2 regions of the Brevibacillus sp. FW301-21C12A genome follow, and region 1 is predicted to be linked to the other one. Evidence: riboswitches for the same ligand, from Rfam matches in the RefSeq annotation. Region 1 holds a riboswitch; the other holds the start of a gene.
The links. Region 1 has a riboswitch for FMN ahead of AC3WQH_RS20980 (ECF transporter S component). Riboswitches for the same ligand answer to the same signal wherever they lie in the genome.

Region 2: it holds a riboswitch for FMN, as region 1 does, so the genes downstream of both, ribD (bifunctional diaminohydroxyphosphoribosylaminopyrimidine deaminase/5-amino-6-(5-phosphoribosylamino)uracil reductase RibD) here and AC3WQH_RS20980 (ECF transporter S component) in region 1, are expected to answer to the same signal.

What each region holds. Positions count from the first base shown of each region.
Region 1 is NZ_JBYTBG010000044.1:10,087-17,518, forward strand. It holds gene AC3WQH_RS20970 (HAD family hydrolase) at 1-599, shown strand, start outside; gene proS (proline--tRNA ligase) at 692-2,158, opposite strand; gene AC3WQH_RS20980 (ECF transporter S component) at 2,476-3,084, opposite strand; FMN riboswitch at 3,340-3,496, opposite strand; gene AC3WQH_RS20985 (ABC transporter permease) at 3,855-4,652, opposite strand; gene AC3WQH_RS20990 (ABC transporter permease) at 4,656-5,450, opposite strand; gene AC3WQH_RS20995 (ABC transporter ATP-binding protein) at 5,443-6,453, opposite strand; gene AC3WQH_RS21000 (protein phosphatase 2C domain-containing protein) at 6,545-7,387, opposite strand.
Region 2 is NZ_JBYTBG010000057.1:12,627-20,058, reverse strand. It holds gene AC3WQH_RS23160 (HAD family hydrolase) at 124-774, shown strand; FMN riboswitch at 861-1,006, shown strand; FMN riboswitch at 1,112-1,263, shown strand; gene ribD (bifunctional diaminohydroxyphosphoribosylaminopyrimidine deaminase/5-amino-6-(5-phosphoribosylamino)uracil reductase RibD) at 1,397-2,497, shown strand; gene AC3WQH_RS23150 (riboflavin synthase) at 2,605-3,276, shown strand; gene AC3WQH_RS23145 (bifunctional 3,4-dihydroxy-2-butanone-4-phosphate synthase/GTP cyclohydrolase II) at 3,295-4,494, shown strand; gene ribH (6,7-dimethyl-8-ribityllumazine synthase) at 4,509-4,973, shown strand; partial or broken gene AC3WQH_RS23135 (IS256 family transposase) at 5,327-5,473, opposite strand; partial or broken gene AC3WQH_RS23130 (IS256 family transposase) at 5,468-5,611, opposite strand; gene AC3WQH_RS23125 (hypothetical protein) at 5,931-6,500, opposite strand; gene AC3WQH_RS23120 (Ger(x)C family spore germination C-terminal domain-containing protein) at 6,779-7,234, shown strand; gene AC3WQH_RS23115 (aldehyde dehydrogenase family protein) at 7,250-7,432, opposite strand, start outside.

The DNA.
Region 1 (7,432 bases):
ATACGCTCCCGCTCATCTTCACGGCTTTTCGCTCGACTTTTCAGCGCTTTTTGCAGGAGCATTACACAGACGAGCAAATCGTCGCGCTGTTCGGGCCGACGGAGACAGGCATTTTGCAAAACAGGCTGCCCGCACACGAGCATGCCGCGGCACTGGATCATTTTTTTGCCATCTACACGAGCGAGCATGCCCGGGTGCAAAACCCCGGGGAAATCGCCCGCATGCTGGAGCAGTTGCACGCGGCTGGAGTCCAGATGGGAATCGTCACGGGAAAAGGACGGAGAAGCGCAGATATTTCCTTGCGCGAGTGGGGACTGGAAACGTATTTTTCCGTCGTGATTACAGGCGATGACGTGAGCCAGCCAAAGCCGCACCCGGAAGGCATTTTTACTGCGCTGAAAGAGCTTGGCTCAACGGCCGGGGAGACGATTTTTGTAGGCGACAGCGATGCCGACATCGTGGCCGGGCGTGCGGCAGGGCTTACGACGGTCGGGGTCGATTGGCTGCCCGTCACGCAAAAGGCCGGAAGCTTCGATCCGGAGCCGGACTACCGCTTTTCCGACGCACAGGTTTTTGCCGACTGGGTGCTCGGCCGCTAAGTTTTTCGCACAGGCAAAAAGGGAGTGCCCTCTTTTTCACGCGAGGGGCACTCCCTTGTTTTCGGTTCAAGCGTATGCGTTACCAGAACCGCCTAGTACGCCCGCCCGAACCAGACCGTATGCTTCGCCTCTTTGCCGCAGCAAATGCAGGCTGCTTTTTGGGCAGGCGGATCGAACGGAATGTTGCGGGAGGTAAATTTGGTTTCTTCCTTGACCTTGGCTTCGCAAGCGTCGTCTCCGCACCAGCCGGCCAGCACCCAGCCGCTTGGGCGGTTCTCGCTTTCGCAGTTGGCGATGTGCGCAGCCAACTGCTCCATCGTGTCGACGTCGAGATGAGAATTAGCTTCCCGGAAGGCCAGCGCTTTTTGGAACATGTTTTGCTGGATGTCTTCGAGCAGCTTCGCAATCGTCTGGGCAATTCCCGCCAGCGGCACGGTCACTTTTTCGCCCGTATCGCGGCGGGCCAGGATCGCCTGACCGTTTTCCACATCGCGCGGCCCAAGCTCCAGGCGCAGCGGCACCCCGCGCATTTCCCATTCGTTGAACTTCCAGCCCGGCGTCTCTTCACGCAAGTCGGCACGCACGCGAACCCCTGCCGCTTTGATCTCGTCGAAAAGCGGATCGAACGCCTCCATCACTTTTTCCCGCAGCTTCATCGGACCTACCGGAATCATGATGACTTGCGTAGGCGCCATCCGTGGCGGCAGCGCCAGGCCGCGGTCGTCGCCGTGCACCATAATCATCGAGCCGATGAGCCGCGTCGAGCTGCCCCACGAGGTCGTATGCACGTACTTGAACTGATTGTCGCGGTCCAAAAACTTGATCTCGAAGCCGCGCGCAAACTTGTCGCCCAAATAGTGCGAGGTACCTGCCTGCACGGCTTTTCCGTCCTTCATCATCGCTTCGATCGAGTACGTGTCAACCGCACCCGCGAAGCGCTCGCTCGGCGTCTTTTGCCCTTTCCATACCGGAATCGCCAGCTCCTGCTCGACTACTTCGCGATAAATTTCGAGCATCTGCATCGTTTCCTGGCGCGCCTCTTCTTCTGTCGCATGGGCGGTGTGGCCTTCCTGCCAGAGAAATTCCGATGTGCGCAAAAACGGCATCGTGCGCTTTTCCCAGCGGAACACGTTGGCCCACTGGTTAATCAGGATCGGCAAGTCGCGGTAGCTCTGAATCCACTGGCTGTACATGTGGCCGATGATCGTCTCCGAGGTCGGGCGCAGGGCGAGCTTTTCCTCCAACTGTTCGCCGCCCGCTTCGGTCACCCATGGCAGTTCTGGGTTGAAGCCCTCGATGTGCTCTTTTTCTTTTTGGAAAAACGACTCGGGAATCAGCATCGGGAAGTAGGCATTGCGATGTCCGGTTTCCTTGAACCGTTTGTCCATCGCCTCCTGAATCCGCTCCCACAGCTCGAAGCCGTCGGGCTTGAAGACGATGCAGCCGCGCACCGGGGTGTAGTCCATCAAGTCCGCCTTTTTGATCGCATCAATGTACCAGCGCGAAAAATCTTCCGACTGCGGTGTAATTTCTTTTACAAACGCTTTGTCCTCTTTCATCCTTCTACGCTCCTTTTTTCTTCGCATGAAATGCAAAAAATCCCCCATCCCAAAAGGGACGGAGGATTGACTTCCGCGGTACCACCCTGATTGACCATGGCTTGTGCCACAGTCCTCTTTTCCAACCCGATAACGGCGGGGCGACCGGACCAGCTCGTCGCTGGCGGCTTCAGGATGGGGTGCAGGTATGCCTCGTATCAGCCTTCCAGACTAGGGCCGACTCTCTGGAACAAGGGAAATAGCTGCGGGTCCTTTCATAGCCTTTTCACAAAAACGGTTCGTTTAAGAACATATCTTAGCAAGTCGAAAGGCCGATGTCAATTTGTGGTACGCAGGGCCAGGCGAGCGCCCAGCTTGGCGTAAACAGGATAGGCGACCAAGGCGAGCACGACGCCTTTGAAAATGTTGAACGGCACGATGCCGACCAAGACGAGGGACCAGACGCTCGTCGCATTGAACATCGCAAGCAGTTCTGCCATCGGCATATGGTAGAGCACAGCGTAAGCCGGGAGCAGGACGTATGCGTTGGCGACAGCCATGACGACCGTCATCATCAATGTCCCGAGCGCAAGCCCTGTCAGAAAACCTTTTTTGCCCTGGCCGCTGCGTTGCAGCAGGATAGCCGGCAAAATGAAGCTGGCGCCGGCAATCACATTGGCAATCTCGCCGATCAAGAGTCCGTCTGCATTTTTAAACAGAAAGTGCAATGTATTTTTCAAAACTTCGATGATGATTCCGGCCACCGGACCGTACATAAGCCCGCCGATCAACGCTGGCAGCGTGCTGAAATCAAGCTTCAGAAAGCTCGGCATCAGCGGAACGGGAACCTCCAAAAATTGCAGGATAAAGGCAACGGCGGCCAGCATCGGAATCGTCACGATCCGCTGGGTTGCTCTGCGCGAAGAATGCAAGGCTGTTTCTTTCATGTGTACCATCTCCTCTTTGTTCTCCTTCTTTGAGGAATGGCAACAGTGGTCGTGCCACACGTGTTGCTACTCATACGCTTTGCCTGCGGAAACGCAAAAATACCCTGAGAAAGATTCTCAGGGCAGATTACAGGCGTATGACAAAGCATGTGCAGGAAACAGGTTCGCGAAACAAAAGGTGCTGATTTTGCATGCCCCTTTTGCAGCTTTTCCCGTTTGCACAGGCAAACAAGCACGTGCAGAAAACGTACTGTCGTCATCCTTCTCCCATCCAGACTGTACTGTCGGCTCTGGAATCTCACCAGATCCTGCACTCCGTCGCTTGCTGACAAGCTGGGGAGGCTCGCGGGCTTAACGTGCTCGTGACACGATCACCGCCGGTCGGGAATTGCACCCTGCCCCGAAGGAATTGTGTAGTTGTCTATTGCATATTATACTGCGCTTTTTTGATTTGACAATAGAGGAAACGGCTAAATCGACAATTTTTTATTGTTTTCCGATGAATTTAATAGGATATGCTCCTGGTCGCTTTGATCGGGTTGGTAGTTACCTTGACCAAAAAGAAATAGACCGCCCTTGAGTCCCAATTCCAGCGGTCTATTCTTCCAGAAATTTTGAGCCGAACCCCTTGAGGGAAGCTTCCATTGTACAGACCGCTCCGGTTGCCGCCGGACGGTCTTTTTTTCGCTTGTTACCTCTAATGTTATCATAACGAGCCGCAAATAAAAATATACATTCGGCTCCTCCAGCATCGAATCAGGCCGCGACTGCTACGAACCCGCTCCCCGATATTTGCTGACCCCCCAGTTCCACACAAACAGGCCGAGGCCAAAGAAAACGACAGCCACGAGCGGAGTAAACGCCGCGTAGGTGTACCAGACTTCTTTGCGCAAAAAGTAGGCAGCCGGGTAGACGCCGACGAAGGCAAACGGCAGTACATAGGTCAGCACGAAGCGGATCGCTTTGTTGTACACATCCACCGGATAGCGGCCGTACTGCTGAATGTTGTAGATCATCGGGGCGATTCCCGTCCGCGAATCAGAGAAAAAGCTGACCGCCGCAATCGCTGTGTACACGCCGCCGTAGATGAGAGCGCCGCTCACGACCAGCCCGATGAAGATCAGCGGGTCGTACCAGTAAAACGACAGGTCGAGCTGGATCGCCGCATAGCCCATAATAATCAGGCCCGTGATGATGCCGAAAATGCGGTCCGGCGCGATGGATTCCAGACAAACCTGCGCCAGATTGTGAATCGGCCTGGTCAGGATGCGATCCATTTCGCCCCGGATAATGTAGCGCTCGTTGAAGTCCCAAAAGCCGAAAAACATCGAGAACAGCGCATACGGCACCAAAAAGAACCCGTAAATGAAAATGATTTCGTCCCGCGTCCAGTCCTTCATCATCGGGACGTGCGTGAACACGACGATGATGAACACGAGGTTAATCAGCTCGGAGACGAGGTTGGACACAAGCTCCCCGAAAAAGTCAGCCCGGTAGGCAAGCCTCGTCTTGAAATACTGGCCCAGGTAGTCGGCAAAAATGCCGATAATATGTTTTACGTTTTGCATCGTCTACCCTCCTTGCACGACCAACCGGTTTCGGGCCATCCGCCACAAAACCAGAATGGGGACCAGAATGACCACCATCCAGATCGCCTGAAAGCCGATCAATTCCCAGGCCCGTCCAGGGGTAATCGCTCCGGTGAAAATCAGACTCGGATAGTAGTTGACGGCCTGAAACGGCAGAAAGCCCATGACGGTCTGCGCCCAGCCCGGAAAAAAGCTGATCGGCAGCACGAGGCCGGACATCAGATCGACGACGACCCGCTTCGCCCGCATCATCCCGTCGTTGCGGAACAGGAAAAACGTGAACAGACCCGTCAGCAGGTTAATCTGCGTATTAATGAGAAAAGCGAACATCAGACTGAGCAGGTACAGCCCCCAGCCGGTCGCGGTCGCCGGGAAGTGAAAGGGAATAATCAGGCTGATGAGAAAAATCCCCGGCCCGGCGAAAAACAGAAAGCGGAAAATCCCTTCCCCGAACGCCTGCGCCGTTTTCACCGACAAGTAGTTGTAGGGACGGATCATTTCGATGGCGACCTTGCCCTCGCGAACGTCCTGGGCGATCTCCGTGTCAATGTTGTTAAAGTAAAAAGCGCGCGACATCCAGGCGATCGCCACGTAGGAGGTCATCTGCTCGACCGATAGCCCGCCAAGCTGCTGCTGGTCGCCGTAGATGGCGCCCCACAAAAAGTAGTAGGCCCCGATGTTGATCGCGTAAATGATGATGCCGCTGTAGTAGTTCACCCGGTAGGCGAGCATGGTCAAAAACCGCATGCGGATCAGTTCCATGTAGAGCCTATGCATGGTCCCGCACCTCTGTATCTACCTGGTAAATGTTGCGGACGATGTCCTCTGTGCTCGTCTCCATAATTTTCACGTCGCTGACCTCGAACGACGACATAACCGTGGACAGGACGAACGGCAGCATTTCCTGGCTTTGCGGCACCTTGACGCTCAGGGTGAAGTCGTTTTCCTGCGTGACTTCGCACGGCATTTCGCCGAGTGTCTGGCGCAGTTCGGCTGCGGAGGTGCGCTTTTTCATCTGGAAGGAAATCTCTGTGCCATTGCCCCACTTTTCCTTCAGGTCGCTGAGCAGGCCGTCGAAGATCAGCTTGCCTTTGTCCATGACCAGCACCCGTTTACAGAGCGCCTCGATGTCGGAAACGTCGTGCGTGGTCAGCAGGATGGTCATGTTTTCCGTCTCGTTCAGATTGCGCAAAAACTCGCGGATTTTTTGCTTCACCAGCACGTCCAGCCCGACTGTCGGCTCGTCGAGGAACAACAGCCGCGGCTTGTGGATCAAGGAAGCCGCTACCTCGCAGCGCATCCGCTGGCCGAGGCTCAGCTTGCGCACCGGCTGGCTGACGAACGGGCTGATTTCCAGCTCCTCGATCAAGCGCGCGAGCCACTTTTCGCCCTCTGTCTCGTCGACCTTGTAGACGCTTTTTAGCAGGCGAAACGACTCCAACGGGGACAAATCCCACCAAAGCTGTGAGCGCTGCCCGAAGACGACGCCGATGGAGCGCACGTATTCCTCGCGCTGTTTGAACGGGACGTAGCCGTTGATGACGATCTCGCCGTCGCTCGGGGTCAAAATGCCCGTCAGCATCTTGATGGTCGTCGATTTCCCGGCGCCGTTTTCCCCGATCAGGGCGAACATCTCGCCCTCTTCCACGGTAAAAGAAAGGTCATTCACCGCTTTGACTGTCTTGTACTCGCGGCTGAACAAGTCACGAAAAGCACCCCCGAGGCCGGATCTGGCCTGGTGGATGCGGAACGCCTTTTGCAAATGCTTCACTTGGATCATGGAAAACCGTCCTTTTTGGCTTGCTTCAAATAACAACTGTTAGTGTATACGAGCATGTGAAAATGTGCAAAAGGCAAACTGTAGCAAACTATCAGCGCAAAAACAGGACAATCCCTGTCTTGTCGTCCGACTTTTTGAAGCGGGGGTAGCGAATGCATTCCGGGTCGCTGTTTTCCAGCGCAATCAGTTCATCTGCATAGCGCTGCAGTCCTTTGCGGAAGATCGGCAGCGCCGTTTCCTCCCAGCCTGGCTCGTCACCGCCAAAAGCAGCCGGCATGAAAAGTCCATCGGTTGCCAGCACCAGCGCTTTTACCCCCGCCCGGTTAACCCGTCCATACTCCACAAAATCCGCGCAGGCGGGATCGCCGTTCAAAACACCGTAGCCTCCTGGTTCATTCGCCTGGTAGCGGTTATGAATCAGGATCTCCATACATCGCTCGCGCAACTCGGCGCGGGTGGACAGCCCCTCGCGAATCCCTGCTTCCCAGCTTGCCAGTGCCTGTTGCTCCAGCAAGCGGACTTGCGGGTAGGTCAGCGGCCGCACCACATCGTCCTCGTAGACGGCAAAAATCATACAGTCTCCGCTCTGGGCGTATTCGAGGCAGTTGTCTTTCACGCGGACGACCGCGCACGCCGCTCCCCACAGCGCTTCTTTTTTCGCCAGATCGACGCCGCCTTCGCGCATCTGCTCGCGCAATTGCTCGTTTACGCGCGCCAGGTAATCGGGCAAAACCGCATCGTGGGGCATCGCCTCAAGCTGCCTTTTCACCAACTCTGCCGCAATCGCTCCTCCGGTTTGCCCGGCCCGGTTTTCGTACGGAACCAGCGACGACACGCCGTCAATCACCGCGTACACCTGCCCGGTCTGGGAAATCACATAGGCGTCCTCATTGGTATTGCCGCTTCCTTTAATGGAGATGCACTCAAGTTTCATGGTGAACTACCGCCTTTTATGTGTAGTGATTTGCTTGAAAATTGT
Region 2 (7,432 bases), on a different contig from region 1:
ATGGAAAAAGTCCTGTTTCCAGCATTCGGCAATCGGGGGAGCAGCTTGTTTGCTATACTGAAAAAAGCGGCTTGCGAGCGCAAGAGACGGGAACGGACCGAAGACGAGGGGGCTGGAAAGGAAATGAACAGACGCTTTGCAACAGGCATCATTTTTGACATGGACAATACGCTGCTGCACTCGAAGATCAATTTTGCGGAAATGAAGCGGGCAATTTTTCAGTTGTGGACGGAGCATGGTCTGATAGAGCCGACCTTCGACTGGCACAGCCATACCGCCTCGCAACTGATCGAGCTTGGCCGAAAGTCGGGCAGGCTGACCAGCCAGCTCGAACAGGAGATGTGGGGAGCCGTCACGGCAATCGAAAAGGCGGGAATGCACGAGGCTGTTCTCGAGAACCATGCCCAGGAAGTACTCGCGCAGCTCATGGAGCGGCATCATTTGTTCATTTTGACCAACAACGCCTACGCTGCCGCAGAGGAAGCGCTGCACCAAACCGGTATTGCGGGCTGCTTCGAGAAGATTGTGGCGCGCGAGCAGATGACGACCTTGAAGCCGCACCCGTCCGGGATTCATTACATTCGCAGGCAGTATCCCGATATGCCTGCTTCGGCCTGGACGATGGTCGGGGATTCCTGGATTGACGGAAAAGCCGCGCAGGACGGGGAGGTGGCGTTTATCGCCTACCAGGGACATGCGCAAGACATGGAGCGCCATGACGTGGCACCGCAAGCGTACATTGCGGATTTGCGCGAGCTGCTGACTATGTTGTAACAAAGCTTGCAGGCAGGAGAAAAACACTTCTGCCTAAAAAAATGACAGCGAACGTGAAAAATGTGCTATACTTTGCCTAACTGAATACCAGCCTTCAGGGTAGGGTGAAATTCCCGACCGGCGGTAATGACGAACGCACGTCTGAGCCCGCGACTCGCTATCGCAGTTGGATAGCGACTGACTTGGTGCAAATCCAAGGCCGACGGTAAAGTCCGGATGGGAGAAGGTATTGGCATAACCTCAGAGCTGTTTTTTCAAAAACAGGCATTTGCGAGGTTTCTTTCCCTACGCCCTGAGCATGTTCTCACGGGCGTTTTTTATTCCGCAACTTCATAGCGAAAATCTTCAGGGCAAGGTGAAATTCCTGACCGGCGGTAATGGCGATGGCGAACCATCGTCTGAGCCCGCGACTCGTGGACCGTGACGGTTTGCGACTGATCTGGTGCAACTCCAGAGCCGACGGTAAAGTCCGGATGGAAGAAGAGCTGACTGCGCTTTTTGGCATCGTTATTTTTGCAAAAAACGAATGCGAGAAGGCTTCTTTCCCTGTGCCCTGAAACGCTTGAGGTTTCGAGGGCTTTTTGTTTTGGCTGGAATCCAGGCAGGAAAAAGGAGGTTTTACATGGAGCAGGACAAGCGGTTCATGGCATTGGCGCTGGAGCTGGCGCGCTCGGCCCACGGCCAGACCAGCCCCAATCCACTGGTCGGTGCAGTCCTGGTGAGCAACGGAGCAGTTGCAGGCATGGGCGCGCATTTGCGTGCCGGGGAGCCGCATGCGGAGGTGCATGCGCTGCGCATGGCAGGGGAAAAGGCGGCTGGCGCTACTTTGTACGTGACGCTGGAGCCGTGCAGCCACTTCGGAAAAACGCCCCCTTGCGCCGATGCGGTAGTGGCGGCGGGGATTCGCCGGGCTGTGATTGCGACGCTGGACCCGAATCCGCTCGTGGCTGGAAAAGGCGTGGAGAAGCTGCGCGCCGCAGGAGTGGAAGTGCTCGTCGGGGTAGGCGAAGCGGAAGCGAAAAGGCTCAACGAGGTGTTTTTCCACTACATCACGACGAAGCGCCCGTTTGTGACGGTGAAAACGGCGAGCACGCTGGACGGCAAAATCGCTTCGGTCACAGGACACAGCCGCTGGATCACGGGCGAACGGGCGCGCGCGGAGGTGCACGAACTGCGGAGACAGCACGATGCGATTTTGGTCGGGGTAGGAACCGTTTTGGCGGACGATCCGCTTTTGACGGCCAGACAAGGGGAGCAGTTGTATGGGCGGCAGCCTGTGCGGATCGTCCTGGACAGCGAGCTTCGCACGCCACTTGCAGCGCGCGTGATCGAAAATGCGGATGCGCCGACCTGGATTTTCACGACAGAGGCGGCTCCGCCAGAAAAGCGTGCGGCATTGGCGGCAAAAGGCGTCAGGCTGTTTGTGGCAAGCGGACAAATTTCGGTGGAAAACGTACTGGATACGCTGGGCGAGTGCGGGATTACTTCGCTGCTGGTTGAAGGCGGGCAGGCAGTGAACGGGGCGTTTTTACAGGCGCGCGCGATCCAGAAGATCGTCAGCTACGTGTCGTTGAAGCTGATCGGCGGAAGCGGCGCGCCCACGCCATTTGGCGGACCGGGCTTCGCCACGATGGATCAGACTGTCCGGCTTGCGGATGCAACTGTCGAGCTGCTGGATGAGCAGGACGTGCGCATAAGCGGTTATCCGCTATGGGAAAAGTAGCTGGAAGCAGGTTTTCCGTTTTCTGCGCATTCGCGCCAGAGAGCAGCAGTCGCCAGACGACGGGAGCAAATTTTTGTTCAGAAAGCACAAAGAGGAGGAAAAGGCCGATGTTTACCGGACTGGTGGAGGAAGTCGGAACGTTGGAATCCAGCACAGGCAACGGGCAGGCGAGTCGGCTGGTCATTCGGGCGCAGCGGGTGCTGGAAGGCGTCAAGCTCGGCGACAGTATCGCCGTCAACGGGATTTGCCTGACGGTCACGTCTTTTTCGGCTCGGCATTTTAGCGTAGATGTCATGCCGGAGACGATGAAAAAGACAACCCTCCGTCACCTGCGCACAGGCCAGCGGGTCAATCTGGAGCGGGCGATGCGGCTGGGCGACCGCTTTGGCGGGCATATCGTCTCCGGGCATATCGACGGAACGGGCACGATTTTGTCCCGAGAGCCGCACGCCAACGCTGTGCTGTTTCGCATTGAAGCCGCGCCGGAGCTGTTACGATACGTCATCAGGCAAGGCTCGATCTGCGTCGATGGCATCAGTCTTACGGTCGTGGACGTTGCCGATGCGCATTTTTCGGTGTCGATCATCCCGCATACGCTGGCAGCGACCAGCCTGCACGATCGGCGCGCGGGCGATCAGGTGAACCTGGAGACAGATATTATCGGCAAGTACGTCGAGCGGCTTTTGGGCTATCGCGGCAAGCCAGCAGGCGGCAATCAGACCGAAGCAAAAGGCGCGAAAATCAGCATGGCTTTTTTGCAGGAAAACGGATTCGTTTGAACGAGGAGGGACAAGCCCATGTTTCATCGCATAGAAGAGGCGCTGGAAGATTTGCGCCAAGGAAAAGCCATCATCGTCGTGGATGACGAGGATCGGGAAAATGAAGGGGACTTCGTCTGCCTGGCGGAAGCGGCTGCGCCGGAGATGATTAACTTTATGGCGACGCACGGGCGCGGTCTTGTCTGCGTCCCGGTGACGGAGGAACAGGCCGCGCGGCTTGCGCTCACCCCAATGGTCAGGCACAACACGGACAAGCAAGGGACGGCGTTTACCGTGTCGATTGACGAGGTGAGCACGCATACAGGCATCTCGGCGCAGGAGCGTTCGCAGACCGTGCTGGCGATGCTGGACGAGCGGAAGACGGCAGAGGACTTTCGCAGGCCGGGGCATATTTTTCCGCTGATTGCGAGAGCCGGGGGCGTTTTGCGGCGGGCGGGCCATACCGAAGCGGCGGTGGACCTCGCCCGGCTGGCGGGGAGCGTGCCCGCAGGTGTCATTTGTGAAATCATGAACGAGGATGGCTCGATGGCGCGGTTGCCGCAGCTCGTGGAGATCGCTCGCCGCTTCGACTTGAAGCTGATTACGATTGCCGATCTGATCGCCTACCGGATGCGCACCGAATCGCACGTGCGAAAAGAAATCGAAGTGAGCCTGCCGACGAGCTATGGCGATTTTCGGATCGCCGCCTATACGAACGAGCTGGACGGCAAAGAGCACGTGGCGCTCATCAAGGGCGAGATTGATTCGGCCAAGCCCGTTCTCGTCCGGGTGCATTCCGAGTGCCTCACAGGAGATATTTTCGGGTCCCACCGCTGCGATTGCGGCCCGCAACTGCATGCTGCGCTGGAGCAGATCGAGGCGGCGGGCTCCGGCATCCTTTTGTACATGCGCCAGGAAGGCCGCGGCATCGGGCTTATTAACAAGCTGCGCGCCTACAAGCTGCAGGAGGAAGGGCTGGATACGGTGGAGGCGAACGAAAAGCTCGGATTCCCCGCCGATCTGCGCGATTACGGCATCGGGGCGCAAATTCTCCGCGACCTGGGCGTGCAAAAAATGCGGCTTTTGACCAATAACCCGCGCAAAATCCGGGGGCTGGACGGCTACGGGCTGAAGGTGGAGGAACGGGTGCCGCTGCAAATGCAGGCACATCCGCACAACAAACGGTATTTGTCGACCAAACAGGAGAAGCTGGGACACCTGCTTCATTTCAAAGGCTAAGGAGAGTGGAGAAGATGAGAACATTTGAGGGACATTTGGTAGGAACGGGCTTGCGCGTAGGGATTGTAGCAGGAAGATTTAACGAGCTGATCGTCAGCAAGCTGGTAGGCGGTGCGCTCGATGCGTTGAAGCGCCACGGCGTAGAGGAAGACAACGTAGACGTGGCCTGGGTGCCGGGCGCTTTTGAAATTCCGTTGATCGCGAAAAAAATGGCCGAGTCGGGGCGCTATGACGCGGTTGTGACATTGGGCGCGGTCATCCGCGGAGCGACTCCGCACTTCGACTACGTCTGCAACGAAGCAGCCAAAGGCGTCGCCTCGCTGTCGCTTTCCACCGGGATTCCGGTCATTTTTGGCGTGCTGACGACGGACAACATCGAGCAAGCGATTGAGCGCGCCGGCACAAAAGCGGGCAACAAAGGCTGGGAAGCGGCAACGGCAGCGATTGAAATGGCGAACCTGTCCAAACAGTTCGCCTAAACGATACGAATCGCTTGTCTAGGTGAGGAAGCGGGGGCTGCGGCTCCCGTTTTTTCGTTTGCCCGAAAGCACACATAGATCCCATTCTTGATTCATGTTATTTGGCTGATATTTTTTGTGAATGAAGTGCTAAACCAATGAAGGAAAGTAAAGGGAATGCCTGGTAGAAAGAGTAATGTAATTTTTTTTGTGTAAATGGGTTTTTAACAGGTGAATAGTTACGTCAACGGCTTTACATGGAGGAGCGGGCATGATAGATTCGTTAGCCATGCTATGCATGGTTGACTGGCATCGCCCAATCGCAAGGAATCATGCCCGCAGAGGCTCCATGTCAGGCCGACCCAACAGCCTCTTTATGTGGACAGTTCCGCTTGCAAGCGGCTTCCAAAATGGATGGCCAGTTGCGATATACATTCTTTCCAGCACCGAAGTGGCATGGTTCATTTATTTGATGCCTCCATGGTTGCCAGTTAGATAATTTTCCGTAAGGCATCGTCAGCATTATGTTTGGCATAGCCTAAATGATCGTCCATTTCCGCTTCAAACAACTGCTGGATGGTGTCACAAAAGAGGTTCTTGAGCATCTCATGAACGTCCTCGATGGCTCGGCAATCTTTCGCTAATGCTTTGATCGTCATGGTTAACGCCCGATGTATTCAAAAATAATGATATAGAGGACAAGGAGAAGTAAGAAACTAATTATGGATACTGTTTTAGCGGTTTTAAATCTTGTATTGTTTTTTTCAGTTAATGCTTTCATTACTTCAATAAGATTCCATATGAATGATAACGCTACGATAACCATTATTGATAGGTAGAATGATAAGTAGAAAATTTTCAAAAGTAATCACTCCCCAAAAAAGTTGGCCAATTATTGTTTCTGATTGTAATAAATTCACCATAACTAAAACTAGATCCTCTCTTACTTTAGGGAGGATCTAGTTTTAGTTATATAGATTAGTATCGAAACACAATACCGAAGTCTTCAACCTTAGTAACTGATGCCGGTTCAATAGCAAAACCTGCTGGATAGACAGCAAAGGCAACAGATCCCAAAGTCCAAGTTTGATGACCATATTCAAATTTTACGTTTACTGTACCAGACTCATTTTTTTCGACGTATACATACTGTGATATATACCCTTTGTGAGCATTATTACTTGGCATTGCTTCCAAATCAATTTTCGATCCTACGCCAACACCAGGATCCCAATCATCAGGGGTAGTATAGGTTGAACAACTCCATTTAGCTGAAGTATTGTTGTCAGGTCTATAACAATATCTGTATTCATGCTGCTGAACTTTTCCACGTGATGACATCGGGAGGAACCATTTTGATGTAACTGGAAAACCAATACTCAAGCCGTCTGTAAGTTCCCATTTAGGACTTTTTGACCATTCGTAACTTCCATATAAATAAAACTTTTTATAACCAGTCATGTCACTATTTACCGAAAATGCGGTAGCGTTTAAATCTAGTATTCCACCATCTAAAGCTACTTGAGGTGTGATTGTATTCTTATCCATAAATTCTTCTTCTCTTACAGTTTTACCATTAGATGCCAATTTTTTAGCGTTGTTTTCAAGTAATTCTTTGAGTACATCATCTGGGAAATTCGCAAGTTCTTCTTCTGTTAACCCTATATCGTTAACTATACGATTGATTTCTTTTTTTGTTAAAGTAGTTTCTTCTTCCCATGACGGCGGTTGTTTAGCAGTAGAAGGAGCAACGAAAGTTAATCGCCAAAGTCGCTCTGCTGCGCAAAGACAAGCTGATCGGCTTCTACTCGCAGCGCGAAGGCAAGCTGGTGCAATGCTTGCTCGGACAAAAGCGGCTTCCCCGCGTCAAGTTTGAGCTGACGGAGCAGACGAACGAAGGCGAGCGTCTGGAAGAGATCATTTTCGATTTTGTCTGGTCCAAGTCAAAAGTGCGGAGCAACGGCAACCAGAAAAAGCCCGTCATTGACATCAACCTCGAACTGCGGGGAGTGGTGGTAGGCTACGATGGCAAGAAAAATTTGGACAAACGACCGCAAATGGAAAAGCTCGTGAAGCAGATGGAAGCGCTGATTAAACGGGAGACCACTGTGATGCTGAAAAAATTTCAACAAGAGGGCGTTGATCCGGCCGGAATCGAAGAGAGCCTGCGCCAGAAATACTACGGAAAATGGACGCGGGAAAAAGGGCTCGCGCTCTATCAGCAGGCCGGATTCAACATCAAGGTCAAGCTCGATATACTCGGCTACGGCACGATCAAGTAAGCGTGGCCGCTCGCGTTATCGCAACCGTTTCAGCTCCCGCCAGATCGCTTTCAGCGTCGGGCGGTCCCATTTTGGCCGCTTTCCGTACAGAAAACGGGTCAAGCCGCTGAACATCAACTGCTGGTCTTCTGTGTACGGGTACCAGTTGAACTCGCGTTTTTTCGAGCCGGGGTCGTGAATGACCGAGATGCTGTGCGT